3 regions of the Desulfosporosinus youngiae DSM 17734 genome follow, and region 3 is predicted to be linked to each of the others. Evidence: riboswitches for the same ligand, from Rfam matches in the RefSeq annotation. Region 3 holds a riboswitch; each other region holds the start of a gene.
What was found. A riboswitch is a leader RNA that binds a small molecule or an ion and turns the genes downstream of it on or off. The one in region 3 is predicted to bind cobalamin.
Positions count from the first base shown of each region.

Region 1: linked by a shared signal. The riboswitch ahead of DESYODRAFT_RS12725 (bifunctional cobalt-precorrin-7 (C(5))-methyltransferase/cobalt-precorrin-6B (C(15))-methyltransferase) and the one ahead of DESYODRAFT_RS10930 (ABC transporter substrate-binding protein) in region 3 are both predicted to bind cobalamin.
Region 2: linked by a shared signal. The riboswitch ahead of DESYODRAFT_RS12490 (ABC transporter ATP-binding protein) and the one ahead of DESYODRAFT_RS10930 (ABC transporter substrate-binding protein) in region 3 are both predicted to bind cobalamin.

Region 1 covers NZ_CM001441.1:2,756,180-2,763,725, reverse strand. The annotation lists gene cobI (precorrin-2 C(20)-methyltransferase) at 1-723, opposite strand, end outside; gene cobM (precorrin-4 C(11)-methyltransferase) at 1-5, opposite strand, end outside; gene DESYODRAFT_RS12725 (bifunctional cobalt-precorrin-7 (C(5))-methyltransferase/cobalt-precorrin-6B (C(15))-methyltransferase) at 723-1,994, opposite strand; cobalamin riboswitch at 2,134-2,318, opposite strand; gene DESYODRAFT_RS12720 (Uma2 family endonuclease) at 2,632-3,210, shown strand; gene DESYODRAFT_RS12715 (TOBE domain-containing protein) at 3,340-3,546, opposite strand; gene DESYODRAFT_RS12710 (XdhC family protein) at 3,658-4,758, opposite strand; gene DESYODRAFT_RS12705 (molybdopterin molybdotransferase MoeA) at 4,873-6,069, opposite strand; gene DESYODRAFT_RS12700 (DUF364 domain-containing protein) at 6,391-7,284, opposite strand.
Region 2 covers NZ_CM001441.1:2,703,370-2,710,915, forward strand. The annotation lists gene DESYODRAFT_RS12475 (aryl-sulfate sulfotransferase) at 1-1,432, shown strand, start outside; gene DESYODRAFT_RS12480 (thioredoxin family protein) at 1,462-1,794, shown strand; gene trxB (thioredoxin-disulfide reductase) at 1,809-3,035, shown strand; cobalamin riboswitch at 3,104-3,282, shown strand; gene DESYODRAFT_RS12490 (ABC transporter ATP-binding protein) at 3,424-4,185, shown strand; gene DESYODRAFT_RS12495 (bifunctional helix-turn-helix transcriptional regulator/GNAT family N-acetyltransferase) at 4,452-5,387, shown strand; gene DESYODRAFT_RS12500 (ISAs1 family transposase) at 5,601-6,710, shown strand; gene DESYODRAFT_RS12505 (hypothetical protein) at 7,075-7,546, shown strand, end outside.
Region 3 covers NZ_CM001441.1:2,339,114-2,346,659, forward strand. The annotation lists gene DESYODRAFT_RS29945 (ABC transporter permease) at 1-154, opposite strand, end outside; gene DESYODRAFT_RS10920 (ArsR/SmtB family transcription factor) at 540-842, shown strand; gene DESYODRAFT_RS10925 (heavy metal translocating P-type ATPase) at 876-3,527, opposite strand; cobalamin riboswitch at 3,927-4,120, shown strand; gene DESYODRAFT_RS10930 (ABC transporter substrate-binding protein) at 4,272-5,843, shown strand; gene DESYODRAFT_RS10935 (ABC transporter permease) at 5,848-6,843, shown strand; gene DESYODRAFT_RS10940 (ABC transporter permease) at 6,840-7,546, shown strand, end outside.

The sequences.
Region 1 (7,546 bases), 420 kb from region 3:
TTCACTGTTACCCCTCCCTAATAAATCTTTTTTAACCAGCAGTAAACTAAGATAATCGATTTTTTCGGATTGGAAATCCTTAGGGTTAGGTTCCCAGCGGATCTTCTCTTCGGATTGTCCCAGGCGGGTTAACAAGACTGCTTTTCTATCGCGTTCTTCAAGAAGAGTCAGCATTGCCGGCAGCCTTCGGGAGACTTTCATTAAGACCAAATTAGGGAAATCAAGATATTCTCCCACATCTTCGGTACTTGGCAAAACCAGGAGAGGTTCATCCCCTGTGGCAAGGGGCAAGTTGATTCGAGCCGCTGCAGCTGCCATAGCTGTGATCCCAGGTACCGTGACAATACACTCCTGGGGCAATTCATCCTGGAGATTGTTCAGCAAGTAACTGTAAGTACTGTAAAGGGAAGGATCACCCAGTGTAATAAAGGCCACAGATCTTCCCTGCTTCAATTCAGCTAAGATAGTTTGGGCTCCATCCAGCCAAGCCTTTGCTAAAACTTGCTGATCCGAGGTCATGGGCATTTCAAGTTCGACCAGCCGGACATTGGCGGGACAATGAGTTTTAGCGATATCCCAGGCTACACTTTCCCGGTCCAGCTTGGATTTTGGGATAGCTACCAGATCAACCGACTGAAGGACATTAACGGCTTGCAAGGTCAGGAGCTGAGGGTCGCCGGGGCCGACTCCGACTCCATAGAATTTTCCCCAAGTTGTATTCATCACTTTTCCCCTTTTCGTGCTGAGATTATAAAGATTGGATTTAAGGCTTGTGCCATATGCAAATCTTGAACTGCTTTCCAGCGAACTGCTTGAATTGACACGGTGTCAATATCCTGATAATTAAAGTCTGTGAGAAATTTTAAGCCTTGAGCAACAGTTTCGATCGTAACTGCAGTGATCACGATTCTTCCCCCTTCAACAAGGGGAAGGGTCTTCAGAATTTCCGCTAAACGCCCATTACTCCCGCCAATAATACAGACATCGACGGGAGGCAGCTCAGGGAAAACATTAGGTGCCGCCCCACGAATCAAGCGGAGATTTGAGACGTCAAACTTATGTTGATTGGCAAGAATGAGTTCTTGAGCCTCAGGATTATGTTCGATGGCATAAACGACCCCTTCAGATGCCAGACCTGCGGCTTCAATACTAATGCTCCCTGTACCCGCCCCAATATCCACGACACAGTCTTGTTTCGAAATTTGGGCTTTGGCGAGTACTTGCACACGAATTTCAGACTTGGTCATGGGAACCTTGCCCCGCAGAAACTCTTCATCTGGTATTCCCAGCCTGGACCCGGGAGCTTTTTTGGTAGAATACTTAAGGGACTGGGGATGCTGATTTCCAGCCTGATTGAACGAAGGATCGCTATCCTGCCCGCCGGCAGGATGAAGAATAACAATTGCATTCTTTAACAAGGTCGTTTCCTGAGCTAATTGCACGGCATCCATTGTCGCCCAAAATTCCTCCGGATAAGCAAGGGCATTCCCGATGGATATGATTGGATTAGAGCCGCGGTCCAAGTAGAGTTGGGCAATTTTCTGAGGGGTATTTTCCCCGCCGGTTAAAACCGCTGTTGGATGAGTTATCACTTGCGGAAGTACGGATAACTCCCGGCCATGAACACTGGCAAACGTCGCCTCTTGCCAGGGAAGCTCCGCTCTGGCAAAAGCAAATTGCAGAGAACTGATTCCAGGATGGACATCGATTCGCTCTTCTGGAAATTCCCTCTTTAATCTGGGTAAAAAACTAAAAAACCCAGGGTCGCCGGAAACAAGTACCCCGACCATTTTCTTTTCAAGAAGTGCACTCCGAATAACTTCGACACTGCTGGCCAGGTTACCGGATAGAGTATACCGGCGTCCTGCGAAATCCGGAAAGAGTTCAAGAGCCCTGGACCCACCGATTAAAATCTCGCAGTTTTTTACAAGTTCGTAAATTGCAGGGGGCAACCATTCCGGCCTTCCGGGGCCGATACCAATGACCTGTAGCATACATTACTCCTCTTCCATAATTTGTCGTTGTTTCAGAAATTAGAGAATCCTTCCTAATAGTATGGGCATTAAAAAAACGAGCCTGAGCAGCTCGTATGGTTTACCTTTATAAACACACACATCTCCCATCGCTCGTAGGTTTGTGATGTTACTTAAGGCAGGCTTTCTGGCTTCATATCATCATTCTCTTCCCTCATCCGTAATTTGATCGTCGGATTTCTGAAGAGAACTCCTTGTTTACAGTGGCGGGACCGCATCGGATTTTCACCGACTTCCCCTTTTTGATCCTCTCTTGCATAAGGAACCTTAAGACGACAATATTAAATTCATGACTGGTTATTCGACTGATAGTTGTATATTCTATAAGTATATACTAAATTCCTCTTTTTCAAATAGGATAATCTATAAAAAAATTGTGATTAATGAGACATTCCTGTAAACATTCAGAATTAACGTCCTTCACAACTATCCGTTATTCCTAAAGGTTTGTGCTTTTGGTTATAATCATAATCTGATCCTTTTAGAATTTGCTATAAACATTATTCAGTCCGTAAGTTGTATCCATCATTCTTGTTCCGAACTGGATGATGTGTTAAATTAACGTTAGGAAACAAATGTTAAAAAAGGGGGTATCTCCTTGGCTAAGAGTCTGCCGCCCTCAAAACAAAGGTTCACGTACGGGGATTACCTCACATGGCCCGAAGATGAACGCTGGGAATTGCTGAATGGTATAGCCTACAATATGACCCCTGCCCCTTCGCGCAAGCATCAGGAGATCTCCGGTCAGCTGCATACACTATTTAATAATTATTTAAAAGGCAAACCTTGCCGGGTTTACGCTGCGCCTTTCGATGTACGCCTGCCCCAAATGCAAGAGAGTGACGAACAGATTTCTACCGTTGTTCAGCCGGATATTGTCGTGGTATATGACAAGAATAAATTGGATGATCGTGGGTGTCAAGGCAGCCCTGATCTGGTTGTTGAGATTACTTCCCCCTCCACCTTTCAAAAAGACCTTAAAGAAAAATTCAACCTGTATGAGCGTGCAGGTATTCTAGAGTACTGGATCGTATATCCGGAGCAAAACACTTTAGCTGTGTTTCATCTTACAAATGAGGGTAAATACTCCAGACCGGAAGTGTATACCGAACAAGATTCAATGATCGTAGGTATTTTCGCAGACCTTATTATCGAACTTCAAGATGTTTTTTCCTAAGACTATGCTCCGGTCTCCTTAAAATTATGAAAATAACAAACCTTTCGACTGCGATAGCACGAAAGGTTTGTTCGCGTTTTCCCATTGCCATTTAACTATGCAGTCTATCAATCTTGTGACCTGACTCCATTATTTCATGATCATAACAGAACTTGCTTTAACAAGAGCGGTGACGTCCTCTCCAACTTTTAATCCCATCGAATCTGCCGACCCAGTGGTAATTGAAGCGACTACTTCAGCTGGTGCACTAACGTCTATAATCACTTCAGTCGATACCGGACCTTTCTTTATTTCCTTAATTGTCCCTTTAAGCTGATTTCTCGTTGATAATTGCATATGTATCACCTCCGCCACACAAGTATGATCGCAGCCAAGCGACATACGTTAGTATGACCAAACCAAAATTTTACATACACAAAACCATTTTTACATAACTCCTGAGTATTTCTACGATTCAATTGTCCTTTTCTGTACATTAATTAACTGACTGAGAATGCTTACGGCTATTTCTTCAGGAGTCTCTGCTCCGATTTTCAGACCGATGGGTGAATACAGTTTTTCTAACGATTCGCTGGAGACTCCCTCTTCCTCCAAGTCAGCTTTTATGGCTTTAACCCTTTTGCGGCTGCCAATCATCCCGATATAGGCGGCCGGCTGATCAATCACTTTCCGCAGGCATATTTTGTCATGGCGATGCCCCCTTGTAATAATCACGATATACGTCTGCGGATTTATAGTTATAGCTTCAATTGCCCGTTCAAAATCGTCACAGATAATGGTATCACAGGTGCTAAAGCGGGCAGAGTTAGCAAAGGATGGACGATCATCGACCACCGTAACCTCATACCCAACCATTTTCGCCATCGCTGCCAGGGGGACTGCGATATGCCCCGCACCTAGAATCAACAATTCCACCACCGTCGCCGGAGGCTCAATCAGCAACCGGAAAGCCGCTTTTGTCACTGAGGTTTCACATTGCTTGAACTCAGAATCCAAACTAATTAGTAAGGGTTGGCTTCTTCCGAGACTTATTTTGGCACTATCTATAGCAGCTCTGTTCAGCTTTTCTAAACCAAGATCGCCGAAAATGTCTCCGTTATTCTTAATGAACAGCTTTCTCCCCAGCAATCCTTCCGCAGTCGCTTCAATCACTGTTACCAGCAGGGGATTTCTATTATTCTCTAAAGCTGACAGATAATCTTTCCGTAGATTGATCTGTTCCCTATCACTTTGAGGACCCAAATAGTCAATGAATAATTCCATGACCCCTCCGCAGACCATTCCTTCCTCTTGGGCAATGTCCGCCGTCATATTTAAAGAATGCCTGATAGGTGTGTATGAATCTATAACACTAAACGCCTCCCGCCTGGCCTCGGCCTCGCCACATCCGCCACCGATGGTTCCAATTGCCGTTCCGTCAGGAAAAACCAGCATTTTTGCTCCGGACTTGCGAGGAGTTGACCCCAACACACTGATTACAGTAATCAAGGCAGCCTCCAAGCTCTGATCAAATACCTTTTTCAGCCCGAGGTATATCTCTTTTTCCATCAATCTTGTCCTCCTAGATCAGCCTTCCAAAGCTCATGTAAAGGCATCTTTCGTTTCTCTCCTTTGAATGTCGGGAAATAAGGTCTATTGATCCGAGCAATACATTTCCAGGAATTAAAATAGCTGCCTATTCCATTCCGGCGAATAGCGCAATTCCACTTCCACAATTTCCCCTGCCTTATATCCTTTACTCTTTCCTGGTGTACTGAGAGTGGCGTTGGATCGAATCAGCCTGGACATAGAAGCAAAGCGTCCTATTGGTCTGGCTACATAAGATCCGCCGGTTTTCTGTACTTCCAGCCAGGCAAAGGGTATTGGCCCAAGAATATCATCCAGCAGCTTCACCTTTAATCGCCTGGGTTCAATCCTTGGCTGAGAAAAATATTTGTCGATCAGCGGTCCTACATACCATTCAACGGCACATGCGGCGCCCATGGTCGGTCCAACCGCGCCTACAATAGGTTTAGAGCCGGCTATGGTCAAGGTAGTATGCTTGCCCGGACCATAAGCTATTTCATAGACCAGGATTTCGCCGACGGTTTCCAACACCTCAATGGCCCGGTCATCACTGCCTTTGGAGGATCCCCCATTAAGAATAACTATGTCTGCCCAGGCTAAAGCATCCTGAATCACCCTAACCAATTCATCAGGGTTATCACGGGTAATAGGATAAAGTCGTGGTTCTCCACCCATGATTTTTATTTGAGCTTCCATCATTATCCCGTTAGACTCTACATTTTTACCGCGCGGCGGCCGGTATCCGACAGGTACTAATTCATTCCCGGTAGGAAGAATAGCTACTCTGGGTTTAGCCAGGACAGCCACCTCATCGACACCACCCGTTGACAAAAGTCCAAGTTGCAGCGGGCCAAGACAACAATATGCGGGAACCAATACCTCGCCGGCCTGCATTATTCCACCGATGGGCCGGACATTCTGACCAGGCTGGGGGATATTTAAGATCCGTAATTTCCCTGTTTCATCAATTTCCACATCTTCAATAAGTACTACTGTGTCAAAATCCTCCGGGATTCCAACTCCGGTATTGCTGATGACGAAATCCACCCCGTTTTGCCACTGGTCCGTAGCGGGAATCCCGCCATTAAGATTTGCAGATTTAAGGGCAATACCGTCCATGCTGCTGACAGGGCTGTTCGGCAAGGTATTTACCGCAAGGGTTTCTTGCGCTGTGACTCTTCTCAGAGCCTCTCGTACAGGAATCCTTTCCACACGGGGCTGAAAATGGGATCTAGCAAGGATAAGCCGTAGTGCTTCCTGCCGTGATGTCCGTGGGTGTTCTGGTTTTTTCATCCATATATCCTTTCCAGGTAATTAATTTTTTCTTATATGACTTTTAGGTCCAGATAGCTTACGTTAGTTTATATTAGCCTATGATGGAAGTGTTGGTATTTATGACCAATTACTTATTAACCCGGCTAAAAGATTTAAATGGACCTCAATTGCCACGCCAGATTGCCAAGCTAAATCTCTATTTTCATCTCCTTGGCTATCTTCATTTCAAGAAGCCAAACATGCCAAACCCTATTAAGATCAAAAAAATCCTACACCCGCTAACTATCCGGGTGTAGGATTGACCTCTGATGTTTGTAAATGGGTTTGTGGCTGACTTGATCAACCGTCCTCCTCAATTCTCCTTATTACCGTCCGGTCTGCGGATTTGCCAAAAAAATGATAGCCTGAGCCGGCCTCTGCCAGGAGGTCCAACAATTCGTCGGGATTTGTCACGGAAATACCGCCCAGAATATCCACTCCACGCCGGAAAAAGGCCTCCGGCAATAGGCTGGCTGTCGGTCCGACGACGACAATATGAGCATTTGGTTTGGCCAGTTTGAGCAACTCATCCAACGTATCATTAATCAAAGTGGTGCCCGTAATCACTAAAACATCCGCTTGGGGTATGATCTCCCCAGCACGGCTGCCGTGTACATAAAAAGGCATTTCATCCGGTTTTAAGGTCGAGGGGTCCATTTCCAGAATTGTGAAGGGCTTGTCGCGCTTTTTTAGCTTCTTCAGAAACGGGGCCAGAGCGCCGACCACAACGACATAGGCTTCTTCCGGAATTTCCACCACATCCAGGGCATCAACGTTGCTCTGAACTTCATAATCTTGGGGCGGGAACGTTTGCCAACAGGTTTCGGTTAAGGCATTAAGCACAGCTATGCCGATGGCTTTACGCAGCGAATTACTTTTATAGATTCCTTGAAGTAATTCCATAACCGGTGTCCCTATTAATCGTCCGGAGCTCGGCATGGCCTTAGCGGAACTCGGGCAGCAAACTGCTTCAGGAATTGTTTTAATCGGTGTAAAGCAAATGCCGCCCAGGCCATTGCTGAGCTTTACCCCCGTAAAAAACAACCCAATAACTACCCGCTCCAAGGTAATTTGGTTTATTTCCTCGCCTAAAACAGATTGGATCTGTTCATGAGTTTCCCGCAAGATAGCTCCTGGGCTTAAGTCCAATGAATCAACGTCTTCACCTTGCTTAGTTAACTTTCTGATCTCCATGGTTTCCTCCTGTCACCCTTAGGCCAATTTTCTATTATTTTATCCACTTCATGCTTACATTTCCATAAAATCAAATTATACGATTTGAATAGACGTGAGGACCGACGGCCGCCTCTCCCTATATGTGAATCAGACGGCGAAGGCGGTAGAGTCCACCTTTGCCGCCTGGTGTTTCTGTTCGGATAGAACAGCTCGCCGAAACCATCCACCGGGAGTTTTCGTCACCGAAGTCCCGAGGTCCGGCTTTAGTTTAGCGAGTCCG
Region 2 (7,546 bases), 360 kb from region 3:
CAGAACGGCGGGTTTTGATTATGCAGGGGATTTAAGATGGATTATCACCAATAAACAGAGCTGGGATATTAAAAAGCTGGCTAACGGAAGACTTCTGTACACAGCCTACCGGACCATGCAAAAACCTTACTATACCGTTGGACTTATGGAAATGGACTTCTGCGGTAAAATCTATAAAGAGTTCCGGCTGCCGGGCGGCTATCACCATGATGCCATTGAGTTAGAGAACGGCAATATTTTAGCTGCCTCCGATAATGATTTTAATGAATCCGTTGAAGACTATGTGGTCGAAATTGACCGAAAAACGGGGGAAGTCGTTAAATCCTGGGATCTTCTGAATATTTTGCCCAGGGAAAAAGGGAATGCAGGGGATTGGAACCACCATGATTGGTTCCACAATAACTCTGTCTGGTATGACAAAGCCACGAATTCGATTACTATGTCCGGCAGACACAAAGATGCCATCATTAACTTCGATTATGATACGGCCAAGCTTAACTGGATCATCGGCGACCCGGAAGGCTGGGGGGAAGAGTGGCAGCAATATTTCTTCAAAAATGTAACCAAAGGTGATTTCGACTGGCAGTATGAACAACATGCGGCGAGAATTCTGCCCAATGGTGATGTTTTCGTTTTCGATAACGGAACCTATCGCTCGAAAAACGAGGCCGCCAGAGTTTCACCCGAAGACAACTTTTCCCGAGGGGTTATTTATCGAATCGACACTGCTAAAATGGAAATCGAACAGGTTTGGCAGTATGGCAAGGAAAGAGGCGCCGAATTCTATTCCCCTTATATTTGCAATGTCGATTACTACAATGAAGGACACTATATGATTCACTCCGGCGGGATTGCTACCTATAGGGGAAAACATACCGATGGTTTAGGCGCAATGCTCTTAAACAAATATAAGGATGAGCATATTCATCTGACCTTAGAATCCATCACTGTTGAGGTTGAAAATGATGACGTAAAATATGAATTGAAGGTTGTGGGCGGTAATTATTACCGGGCCAGAAGGCTTGCCCTCTATGATGAAACGACCAATTTTACCCTGGGTAAAGGAGAATTCCTCGGTGGATTTGGAGTAACGCCGGAATTTGGTTTGAAGGTTAAATTCAAAGACGCTGGAGAAGAACTGCCGGCAAAACACAAGCTATCCTTAATTCTTGAGGAAGATCGTCTGGCTCTTCGAGCAAGCTTTAAGGAAGGATCTGAAGTTTTCCTGGAATTGAAGGGTGAAGAGGAAACGAAGTTCTATTCAGTGCCCACAGTGGTTCATGATGTTACCGCAGCTTGTGTTTCCTTTGAGGAGCAAAGCGATAATGATTTTCAATTTTATGTAAGCCGAGAAGGGTTGACGGGCGACTTTAAGCTCTATTTAAATATTGACAATAAACGATATGACACTCATTTATCCGTGGCACTCTAGAAATAAGGGTTAACAAAGGAGTGAAGAAAATGTCCTTACCGCTATTAAATGCTGAGCAGTTCGAAGAGCTTATTTATGATAAGGGTGAGTCCTGCTTGGTTATCTTTTCCAGAAAAAGCTGTCATGTCTGTCAGGGAGTCGTACCTATCTTAGAAGACTTAAAACCGCAATTTGAAGGTCGGTTTGGTTTTTATTATGTCGATGTTGAGGAAGAGAAGGCTCTATATCAACGGTTTTCGTTAAAAGGGGTTCCGCAAATTCTCTTCTTCAAGAATGGTGAATACCAAGGCAAGTTAGCCGGTGCCGTTGAGGAAGAGGATGTCGAGGAAAGAATCACTGACGTGCTGAATTCAGAATCATGAGGTGGAGTGAGGAAATGGCTGGTAGGTATGATTTACTGATTATTGGCGGCGGACCCGCCGGGTTGTCCGCCGCGATTTATGGGGGGAGGGCTAAGCTTAAAACTTTGGTTATCAACAAAGGGACCGTTGGCGGCTTAGTGAATACGACCCGTGAAATTGTTAATTATCCCGGTTATTCGCAAATCAGCGGTTCTGATCTCATGCTTGACTTTAAGAAACATGCCGAAGGCTTTGGTGTGGAGTTTTTAAGAGATGAAGTTGTGAGTACCGATTTTTCTCAAGAAACTAAAATAATTAAAACCAAAAAGGGTAAGGAATTTGCTGCTAAGGCTGTGATCATTGCCGGCGGCAGTGAGCCGAGGCTCCTGAATATCCCCGGGGAAAAAAGACTCCGAGGCAGTGGGGTGGCCTATTGCGCTACCTGTGACGCGGAGTTCTTTAAAGGGGAGGACGTGGTCGTCATTGGCAGCGGGGATCAAGCCATTGAGGAAGGTATGTATATCACCAAGTTTGCCCAAAAAGTAACGGTCATCGTACTCCATGATGAAGGGATTCTGGATTGCAATAAAATCAGTGCCGAACGCGCCTTTCAAAATGAAAAAATGGAGTTTGTCTGGAACTCCACGGTGGAAGAGGTTTTGGGAGATGAGAGTGTTGAGGGAGTAAAAATTAAAAATATAAAAACAGGGTGTTCTTCAGAATTAGCCTGCCAGGGCGTCTTCTTCTTTGTCGGCATGGTTCCCTCCACTCAATATCTTAAAGAGAGTGGTGTCGGGATGGACAAGAGGGGATATATCCCCGTCGGCGTGATGATGGAAACCAATCTTGAAGGGGTTTATGCGGCCGGGGATAATCGGGTCAAATACTTGAGACAAGTGGTTTCGGCAGCCGGGGACGGGGCTGCGGCCGCCGTTGCGGCCGAGCGCTACATTGAAGAACTGGAGGCCTTTAATAGGAGCGTTCTTCAGAGTCAGCAAAAGGTTCTAATCCTCTTCTTTAATGCCTTAATCAACGAAAGTCTGGAATTTTGTACTTTATTAGAAGAAGTCAATGGTGAACTGCAGGCCGCTCAAGCCGAGGGTTACAGGATTGTCAAACTGGATATAGCCACTAAGAAGAATCTTGCTAAGAAATATGGTATAGAAAAAGTCCCTTCGGTTGTGATATTAGATCATGGTGACGAAATCGGCCGCTTAGAGTGCAGCAGGGATAAAGAAGCCGTTCGCAGGCAGTTGCCTTGAACAAAAAGTTTGGAGCAGCCATTATGCTTGACCAAGTTGTCGTTTTGTGTTAAGTTTAATTCGGTAATTTAATAAATGAGCAAGTGATTTTTCTCTAGCGGAGAAAGACAGGGGAAGTTCGGTGAAAATCCGACGCGGTCCCGCCACTGTAAGGGAGAGTTTCTGCCACATTCACTGAGGGAACTTGGGAAGGAGGCAGTAAATGAAGACCCCGAGCCAGAAGACCTGATTGCTTATGCTTTACTCACGATGGATGGGTGAAGGGATTTGTCAATTCAGCCCTTCTTTTTGAAGGGCTTTACTTATTTCAATGAAATGAAAAAGGGTGTGCAATGTTCCCCGGCGTCTTCCTATTCTAGTGAGGAATTCTTGGAAGAAGGTGTTCTCTATGCAGCTGCTTCAGATTTCTAATTTAGAGCAGCCGGAAGTGCTGCGGCTGAAAAATGTCTGGAAAACCTATCCCGGGGGTTATCAGGCGGTCAAAGGGATTTCATTCTGCATTCGGCGGGGGGAATGCCTGGGGCTGGTTGGAGAAAGCGGCAGCGGCAAAAGCACGCTGGCCCGTTGTCTGCTGGCCTTGGAACGGATGGATGAAGGGGAGATCTGGTTGAACGGCCGCCCGCTTCATAAGTTGACCTCTGCTCAGCTTTATCAGGCTCGCCGGGAAATGCAGGCGGTTTTTCAAAATCCGTCAGGTTCATTTAACAGTAAACTGACGATTATGGATTCCCTTTTGGAACCCATTCGCTGCCAGAATAAAGGTTGTCCCAGCTTTCTCGGCAGCCCAGGCATGAGTGAGTGGAAAATCGCAAGCAGCTTGCTGGAACGGGTTCACTTGCCCGCAAGTTACCTGGACCGCTATCCCAGTGAGCTGAGTGGCGGTCAAAAGCAGCGGGTTGCTATCGCCCGGGCAATCAGTGTGGAGCCTTCCCTGATTGTTTTAGACGAACCAACGGCCAGTCTGGACGTATCCATTCAGGCTAAAGTGCTTAATCTGCTGAAAGACCTCCAGGAAGAGTTGTGCCTGTCCTATCTTTTCATTTCTCATGATCTTAGTGCCGTTCACTTTATGAGCGAACGTCTGACGGTTATGCAGCGAGGAGAGATGGTGGATGTCTGTGAGGGGAAAGATCTTTTTGATAGCAGATAGGTATTTCTAAATATTATAGCCTCTAGAATGAGGTAATCCTAAAAACCAAAAGCGTCCGGATTGATTTTGATCAGTCCGGGCGCTTTTGTGCTAAGGGCTTTTAAAGTTAAACCCCGAAAGGCTAAGACCCGGAAGGCGAGACGAGAACTCGAAGGACCAGATATGCCCTATCGCCAAAAATTAGTTGACTAAAGCATCTAATAATAGTTGGCTAAGTCAGATAAATATGTTATTTTATAGTGAAATAATTATTGAGGAGGCAACCATTGAATTCGATATATACACCATTGGTGCACAGCATTCGAAAATTTAACCGATTTTACACGAACATACTTGGACTTTTAGATCATCATATGCCGGGCAGTGAATTCTCGTTGTCGGAAGCTCGTGTACTGTACGAAATCGGGCATATGGAGAATTGTACTTCTAAAAAATTAATTGAGGAACTAAGAATTGACTCAGGCTATCTAAGCAGGATCATAAAACGCTTCGAGAAGCACAATTTAACGTATAGGGTGAAGTCCAGTGAGGATGGCCGGTTGTATTATTTTTACCTTACTGATGTTGGAAAAGAAACGCTTTCAAGGCTGGATGACCGATCCAATCAACAAATCTATCAGATGATTGTCCAATTACAGGAGCAAAACCAAAAAAGGCTTGTCAAAGGAATCCAAGCAATTGAAAGTGCTCTGTCAAGAGATTCTGTTTTTGGAAACGAGACGATCAACTTGCGTTGCGAGTTGAAACCTGGAGATGTGGGTCAGCTAATTCATCTGCATGGTTGGATATATGCTCAGGAATGCGGGTTTAACCATGTTTTTGAAGGCTATGTTTGTAAGACTTTCTATGACTTCTTTGAAAGCTATAGTCCGCATAAGGATAGGTTTTGGTTTGCTGAAGTTGATGGAGAGATGATAGGAGCTATTGCAATCGTCGGACATTCGGCGGAAAAAGCTCAGCTTAGATGGTTTATACTTCATCCGGAATTTCGAGGAATAGGTCTTGGCAGCAGGCTATTGAATGAAGCCATACAATACTGTAGAGAGAAGGGATATAAAACTATATTTTTGGTGACCACGGAAGACCAAAAAACAGCTATAAAAATGTACGTAAAAGCTGGATTCAAAAAAGTAGCTGCGCATGAAAATCAGGCATGGGGCAAGGATTTAATTGAACAGACCTTTGAATTGAATTTATCGTGATTATGCCTGATAATATCTCCTGCTCTTATATTGTGCTAGAAAAATGCCAATGCATTTAGGTACGGATAAAGTTCAATTCGCATATGTATGCCGGCAAGCATGGGAATATCGAGATGTCAAGATGTAACGTTCCGGGTCCCACGTCAAACGCATGAGAAATAGCTAAAAGAGCGAAAGATATGGTAAACTTTCCCCAAGAGAAGAGGGGGGTTTATGATGAAAGAGCTCTTTGCAGAAATCGAACGAATCAATGACCCAAGGCAAGCCTATAAAACTAAGCACAAACTGATTGATATCGTAGTCATTGTGTTGATCGGAATGTTAGCCAATGCGGATACCTGGGAGGAAATCCAAATCTTTGCTGTTTCTAAACAGACCCTTTTGAGGAAGTATCTGGACCTTCCCCATGGTATTCCTTCGCATGATACCCTCCAGCGTGTCATGGCGCTTATTCATCCGGAAGTTATGAGGCAGATACAAACGGCTTTCAACCAAATGCTAAGCCAAGAAGAAGGAGAAGCCCTTAAGAAGCTCATCAATATCGACGGAAAAACGATGCGTGGCAGTGCGGTGAATGAAAAGCGTCCTCTGCATGTCGTCTCAGCTTGGTGCAAAGAAGATGGAGTCTGTTTTGGTCAAACCGTCGTCCATGAGAAAGAGAATGAAATCGTAGCCATTCCAGAACTCCTTAAGACCTTAACGATCAAGGGATCCATTATCACTCTAGACGCGATGGGTACACAAACTAAAATTGCCGAACAAATCATTAAGCAAAAGGGAGATTATGTGTTAGCCCTCAAAGAGAATCAAGGGAATCTATACAAAGACGTAGTCTTGTATTTTGAAGATGAAGAATTCCAAACAAAAGCAGCCTATACCCAAACGATAGAAAAAGCACGAAGTCAACTAGAGAAACGCCAATATTATCAGAGTGATGATCTATCGTGGCTGCCGGATCGACAGAAATGGAAAGGTCTAAAAAGTATAGGAATGGTCGTCAAAACCATTGAAAAGAAAGGTCAAATCAAGAAAGAGAAGAGATATTATATCAGTAGTTTGCCGCTGGATGTGGAGTCGATGGCGAAAGCCGTGAGAGGACATTGGGCGATTGAAAGTATGCATTGGCAGTTGGATGTGACCTTTCGAGAAGACAGTAACACGACGTTGGATAAAAACGCGGCATTAAACCTAAACATCTTACGCAAAATGTGCCTGCCTCTTTTGAAACGATTAGACATAGGAATGAGAGCTTCGTTAAAGGGTAAACGGTTTGCTTTTTGTTCTGATCCAGTCAAATATATCGAACAATTCATGCAAATGTAGTTTTTAAAATTCTCGTTACAAGCTTTATCAGATTAAGTGTTTTCATGCGTTTGACGTGTTCCGGGTCCCAGAGTATGACAAGGGACTCAAGTTTATGATTACAAATATAAGATGTTAAAGATAAGAAGAACCGAGGCGCAGCCCCGGTTCTTCTTAAAATATATCAGGGAGTATAAATTTTTGGGGGGTATCAGTGGGTACACCTTTATTTGTTTTGACGATTACTTTGTCATTACGACAATAATCGAGAGAAGATTATTGACAAGGATTAGAACATAGTATATAGTTAATGTAAATGATAATCATTATCTATTACCCAACTACATAGATTTACCGACGATTAATCTAGGAGGGTGAGTTAATAATGGACACAATGAATATTCAGGTTCACTCTACTAAGACAGATATAGAAAATCAAGAAATTCTTAATTGTTTGGCAAAAGAGAGTATTGAGATTATAACAGAAGAACTAGATTATTTCTATTCAAACAAAGAAAAAATGGTAGAGCTTTTTATAGAGAGGATTCGTACAGACGAAATTAAGGCTGGTATATTAAATGATTTTTTTGAGAAATGTTATTCGCCGGAAGAAGTGAATACTCTAATTGAAAGAATAGAGAGACAAGTTAAACGACAAGCAGGAATAACCCAATTTGCTAATAATTTCTCATTCATGAATGCCACGGATTCTTTGCTTATTGAACCTGAAGCAGTAGATGGTGTAAGGGAAGAAATTAGGACTTTAAAACTAAATCAGGTCATAGTAAAGCTAGTAGATTTAGCTTGGAAGAACACTTGCAAGACAATCCTGCCCTTGGGATTTTGCAAATATACTT
Region 3 (7,546 bases):
AGGCGGTCAGAGCACCAAATAAGATGGGGAAAAGCAGGTACAGTTTGATTTGCAAAAAACTGTTTGAGAGATTTTTAAAAGGGGTCCCTTCAAGAACCGAGGAAAATAGCTCAGGACTGGGACTTGCTATTGCAAAAGAATCCTTGAGCTGCATGGAGGGACGATTAAGGCGATTTATTTTACCAAAGCCATTGAATTTGTCTTAAAAATTCCCATTTCTAAAACTTTTAACGGAGACAAGTTAGTTGAACCCGAATGTTTGCTATCTATCATTTTTTAAGGTAGACTAAGAGGTAGTGACAACTGAACACATTAGTATGGACTGATAGGGTTCGCTCAGGAGCGGTACGTAACAGATTTAAATACTTAAAACTTAACCGGCAAACGAAAGCCTTGAGGTACATCAAAGTTTGATATAGTCTCAAGGCTTCTTTTCTTATATATAGTGACATTAAGTTTGAGGGAAGTGGTATAAATTGGCTGAAGATATAAAGTTTGAAAGCTGCAGCTGTAATATTATCCATGAGGATGTTATTGCCATGGTAAAATCTACAATGCCCTCGAAAGAAAAATTATTTGATATGGCTGAACTTTTTAAAGTTTTTGGCGATAATACTCGAATAAAAATTATTTGTGCTTTATTGACGGCTGAAATGTGTGTTTGTGATATTTCGGCCCTTCTAGGTATGAACCAATCAGCCATTTCCCATCAACTTAGGATATTAAAACAAACCCGGTTAGTTAAATTCAGAAAAGAGGGTAAAGTGGTCTACTATTCCCTGGATGACGAACATGTGAAACAAATATTTGACTACGGATTGCTTCATGTTAACCACAGGTAATATAATGACAGTTGTGTAAATTAGCTTGTGAATTTAATCAGAATATGAAATTTTAGGGGTGATATGCTGTCTTGCAGGGTCGGTATAGGAGGAATTGCCTCTATATAGAATTCTGATAGAATTTAAGACACAAATTATAGCTACTCCCGTATCGGCAAATACAGCCATCCACATATTTGCAAACCCGGCTAAACCCAGTACCATAACAAGTGCTTTAATTGCTAAGGCAAAGACAATATTTTGAACCGCAATTTTATTTGTGATACGAGCGATAGAAATCGATTGTGGAATCGCCTCCATAGCGGATGTCATGAAGACGACGTCCGCCGCTTCAATAGCGGCATCTGCACCGCTTCCCATAGCAGCCCCTACATCCGCACCGGCCAACACAGGAGCATCATTGATGCCGTCTCCTACAAACATGACTTGCCCATAGGAATCTTGAATCTTGCGCAATTCTGTTAATTTTTCATGGGGCAGCAATTTGGCACGAATGTCGTCAATGCCCGTTTGAGCAGCTACTGCCTCAGCACTGCTTTTGCCATCACCTGTTAGCATGACTGTTAAAATATCTAATCCTTTGATAGCGGAGATGGCGGCAGCGGCATCTTCTTTAATGGTATCTGAGATAATAATATGACCAATGAATCTACGATTTAGAGCCACCAGCACTTCTGTGCCATACTGCTCATTTTTATAATCAGAAAGATCAATCTGAAATGATTCCAAAAAATCGAAATTTCCACAAAGCACTTCACCGTCCGAAAGGGTAGCTTGAACCCCTCTCCCTGAAAATTCGTTTACTGCCGTTGGCCTTTCTAAAGATAAACCCTTGGCGCAAGCAGCATTCACGATGCTGTTGGCAATAGGATGGGTAGACGTTCGTTCGCAGCCGGCGGCCAGAGCCAATAAATAATCTGCTTCAATATTACCTGTGGGAACGCTGTTTTGAACAACAAAGTTTCCTTCAGTAATAGTCCCGGTTTTATCCATGGCTACAACTTTGATATCTTTAATGGCCTCTAAAGCAGCTCCACCCTTGAACAGAATACCTCGTTTGGAACCTGCTCCGATACCTGAGAAAAATGCCAGAGGTACACTTAAGACCAGAGCACAAGGACAACTGATAACCAGGAAGGTTAAGGCAGTGTAAACCCATTTTGTCCAATCGCCGGTTATAAGAGAAGGAACTATAGCGGTAAATAGAGCTAAGATAACCACAAAGGGTGTATAGGCACGTGAAAATCTAGTAATAAAACGATCAATTTTGGGCTTGCTGGCAGCAGCATTTTCCACGGAATCCAAAATACGAGTTACCATAGATTCTTCCAGAACCTTTTCCACACGAATCTTAATCACACCTGAAGTATTAATGCAGCCGGAGGTTACCTTATCACCTGATGCAACCTTAACAGGTACTGGTTCGCCGGTCAAAGGGGAAGTATCAAGGCGGCTGTCTCCTTCAACGACGACCCCATCTAAAGGAATTCTATCCCCGGGACGAACCACTAAGATATCGTCAACTTGGGCATCGCCTGAAGGAATGATGCGAACATCTTCACCGACTAACAGATTAACAACTTCTGGACGCATATCCACTGCACTCATAATCTGACCACGGCTTTTTTCGACTGCAACGTGTTCAAATAATTCACCGATACGATAAAAGAGCATAACACCTACAGCTTCGGCAAACTCGCCGATGCAAAAAGCTCCCAAGGTGGCGATACTCATTAAAAAGTTTTCGTCAAAGATACGGCCCTTAAACAAATTGTTAATGGCTGTCCACACAATTCTGTAACCTAATATGATATAGGCCAGAACAAAAAGTATATTGACAATCATAGAGCTGCCTGGGAGAACATGCTTTAGAATCTCCCCGGCAATAAAAACAGCAGAACCGATTCCAATAAAAATACCAGACTTAAGGTTATCCGATAACTTATGCTTGTTTCCGGTTGTTTCCGGTGCCGTATGAACAGTCGTTTCTTTTGGCACGACTTTAACGTCCGACTCGATGGAGGAACAGATTTTTTGTATTTCCGGGAGCATGCTTTCTGGTGAAAGCCCACTTACTTTCAATTGTTTTGTTGCAAATGTAATAGTCGCATTATTTATTCCAGTCAATTCATTAATACGTTTTTCCATTTTAGAAGCACAGTTGGCACAGCCTAAATTTTCTAATATAAACGTTTTAGTTTTAACGATACCAGGAGATTTCGTTCTCGGTACAACTTTAACGTCCGGCTCGATGGAGGAACAGATTTCCTGAAAAACCGGAAGTAGTTTTTCTGGATCATTGGCAGCTACGTGCAATTGTTTTGTGGTAAAAGAAATGGATGCATAGTCTATTTCCGGGAGAGCTAGTATCTTCTGCTCCATTTTTGATGCACAGTTGGCGCAGCCTAGATTTTCTAATAGATAAACCCGTTTTTCCGACTTGGTATCAGTCAGGTCGCCAGGATCTCTTGTGAGAGTTTTTTCACATACATCAGCGTGATTGACATGAATGTGAAAAAGTTCATTTTGACCGGCTTGAGGATGTCCTGAACTATGTAGATGTTCGTTTTGATGAGAATGGTCATGACCACAGCCGCATTCGTGATGAGAATGGTTATGATCGCTGTCGCATTGGTGATGAGTATGACTATGTTCTTCGTTTGATGAATTTAATAAATTACTCATTTTCTACCTCGCAAAAACTTATTTGATGATACGTGAACAGGTGCTCATGTGTAAATATAAGCATACTTCTTGGAAAAGGTCAATGTTTTATCCGGCAAAAAAATAAATATTTATTTAGAGTACAACTGATTCAGTTTAGTTTAAACGGGAGAAGCCAATTTCAAAGGATTAAAAATTATAATTAAAATGTCTTATGAATCTCCGTATTATAGTATTATAGCTGCTATTGCCTTGGAGGAAGATAGTTTAAGTTAGTATAAGCTTTTTAGGTTTGATGAAAAGAGCAAAAATTTGGGGAATGGCTATTGAAAAAGGAAAAAGGTTATGATACCCTGTAAAAAATGCAAGTAAATTAAATAAAATGAGATAAAATGTAATTTGCTTAGTATTATTCAAGTAAGTGAATAGTTAGGAATAAGTGATTTTTCCCTGAGGGGAAGAATTGAAAAGGGAAGTCAGTTGAAGCTGACGCGGTGCCCGCCACTGTAAGAGGGAGTCAACTTACATATTGTCACTGGGGAAACTATCTCCCGGGAAGACGTGAGTTGATGATGAACTTTAGCCAGGAGACCTGCTTATTTCCAAGTCTGAGCTGCCTACGGGAATATTAGGGGGGGTGTTTGTGTGTATTTGAGAGTACGTTTATCGTCAAATACCAGCTAAACCTTTTACCTTAGATAGGGTAAAAGGTTTTTTATTTTTAGGCCTTTACGGCGAGTGAAGGTTGTGAAGGAGGAGAAAATTATGAGAAAGATTGCAGCGTTTTTGTTAGTCATGATGTTTCTGGCTGTGGGGTGTTCACCTTCTAAAAATGTAATAAATGCAGAAAAAGAAGCAGTAGTAAAAGATGAGATTGTTATTTCCGCGGGTGTCAATTTGGTGGCCGGCGGTTTTGATCCGACTGCAGGCTATGGCGTATGGGCGCCGGATATATTTCACAGCCATTTATTGCAAGTAAAAGAAAATAATCAATTGGCAAATGATTTGGCCGCATCTTATGATATCAGTACAGATGGATTAACATACACGTTTAAGATACGGGATGATGCAAAATTTGCTGATGGTCATCCCTTAACTTCGGAAGATGTGGTCTTTACGTTTGAAACAACGAAAAGTAAAGCTTCTGCTGCGGACCTGACAATGCTGGATTCAGTTGAAGCGTTAGACGCAAGTACGGTTGTTTTTCAGTTAAAATACCCATGGTCCCCCTTTGTATTTAATCTAAGCGAGGTCGGAATTGTACCAAAGCATGCGTATAATGAAACCTATGGCGATCATCCCATGGGCTCCGGAGCCTGGCAAGTCGCAGAATTTGCCATTGATCAGAAGTTGATTCTTGTACCTAATGAACATTATTACGGTGCAATGCCGAAGTTTAAAAAAGTAACAATCTTAAAACTGGATGAAGATGCAGCTCTGGCGGCGGCAAAATCAGGACAGCTGGATTTGGTACTTGTTGAATCTGAGTTTGCCAACACGCAGGTTGAAGGAATGAAACTTTATAAGATGTCTGCCATGGACGCTTTTGTAATTAACTTGCCAACGATTCCGGAAACGATCGACTCTTCAGGGAAAAAAGCAGGCAATAATGTGACAAGTGATCTTGCGATTCGCCAAGCTTTAAACATAGGGATAAACCGGCAGCTCATTACACAAAATGCTTTGAACGGATTTGGACAAGTTACCTATGGAGCGGCAGCGGAACTTCCTTGGAGCAATGGCGACAAGTTTGAAGACAACCGGGTTGAAGAAGCCAAAAAGATATTGGAAGATGCAGGCTGGAAGGATACTGACGGTGACGGCATCCGGGAGAAAAATAATGTCAAGGCGGAAATCCTGATTACAGGCCGAAGCAATGACCTGGCGCGTTATAATACGGTAGTTGCCCTGGCGGAAGATGTGAAAAAGCTTGGTATACAGATTATCCCAAAATCTGCTCCTTGGTCAGAATGCCGGGATGCAAGAAACTTACCGACTTGCTGGGTTTTTGGTCAGCCTAATCCGATAGAATTCTATCGTTATTATGATTCTTCGCAAATCGGAGTAGCGGTTATAGGTAATCCGGCTTCCTATACCAATCCGGAAGTTGATGGCGTTATCAAAAAAGCCCTTGCTGCAACGAACTCTGACGAGGCCAATAAATATTGGCAGGAAGGACAGGCTCTTGCTCAAAGGGATGTTCCGTATTTGTGGATCGTTCGACCGGAAGTTACTTATCTTGTCAGAGAAGGGCTTGAAATTCCCTCCTTGAAGAAATTGCCGACACGCGGGCAGGGGATATCTATTGTAGAAAATATGAATGATTGGTCGTGGTAGTTGCATGGGGACTTCAGTGTATAAAGTATTTGCCCGCTATTTCAGCAGTACTTTATTGCGGATGCTGACTCTTCTTGTGGCTGTCAGTCTAATCAGTTTTACGCTTATTGTTCTGTCGCCGATTGATCCCATAGACGCTTATTTGGGCGACGCCAGCGTTTCCGAAGAGCAAAGGGTTAATATCGCTGAATATTGGGGTCTTAACAAATCCCCTGTAGAGCGTTATGGCATCTGGATAGGCCATGTTCTTCAGGGTGATATGGGCGATTCCATTACTTATCGTCAGCCTGTAGCGAAGGTTATCGGCGAGCGCTTTCGGGCGTCTCTGGCCTTGATGGGAGTTGCCTGGGTGCTGTCCGGGGTGTTGGGATTTATTTTGGGTATTATCGCTGCTGTAAATAAGGATAAATGGCTGGATCGATTTATTAAGAGCTTTTGCATGATATTGGCGTCCACGCCGCTTTTTTGGATGGGATTGTTGTTCTTGATGGTTTTTGCTATCTATCTGCAGTGGTTTCCCTTAGGACTGGCAGCGCCAATCGATAAATTGGCCCATGAGGTTACTTTAGGTGACAAAATTTATCACCTGATTTTACCTGCGGTAACTTTGAGCATTACCGGTGTGGCCGGCGTTGCGCTTCATACCCGTCAGAAACTCATTGACGTGCTTAAGAGTGAATATATCCTTTTTGCTAAAGCGCGCGGGGAAAAAACCAGGGAGATTATTTGGCGTCATGGCTTGCGCAATATCGCCTTGCCCGGCATAACCTTGCAGTTCGCTTCGGTTAGCGAGCTGTTTGGCGGCTCGGTGTTAGCGGAGAAGGTTTTTTCTTATCCTGGCCTGGGAAACGCGGCCACCCATGCCGGTTTGAAGGGCGATGTCCCTTTACTGCTGGGTATCGCCCTGTTTAGTGTTCTTTTTGTATTTACAGGAAATCTTATGGCAAATGTGATCTATGGGATTGTAGATCCTCAAATCCGGGAAGGAGGCCGGTCATGAATCCTGATACGGTAGTTGTGGCAGCTTCAAACAAATGGAGTTTGAATCGCCGTCAAAAAATTATGCTGATTATTGGGAGTGGTCTGTTGATTCTGACTGCCATCACCATCGGTGGGATTCTGATGGACCCCGCTTTGTATGCGCCGAATTATGAATTCAGAAGTCAGGCGCCTTCCTGGGAGCATCCATTTGGTACGGATTATTTGGGGCGTGATATGTTTTTCCGGACGGTTGCCGGGCTTTCATTGAGTATACGCGTAGGATTGCTTGCAGCGACAGTCAGCTCGGTTATTGCCCTTACTCTTGGTACGTTATCTGCTGTCTTTGGAGGCAAAGTAGACACATTTGTTAATTGGCTGGTTGATCTTTGCATGGGGATTCCCCACATGATTCTGCTGATTTTGATTTCCATTGCGCTTGGCGGCGGAGCGGTTGGTGTTATTACCGGGGTTGCGGTAACACATTGGCCAAGTTTGACAAGGGTAATTCGGGCCGAGGTCATGCAGGTAAGATCAGCTCACTATGTTCAGGTTGCCCGTGCTTTGGGAAAAAGTCCCTGGTATGTAGCGAGCAGTCATATCATTCCTCATGTTATCCCGCAATATGTGGTAGGCTTAATTTTACTTTTTCCTCATGCTATTTTGCATGAGGCGGGAATTACCTTTCTAGGTTATGGGTTACCTTTAGAAGTTCCGGCAGTAGG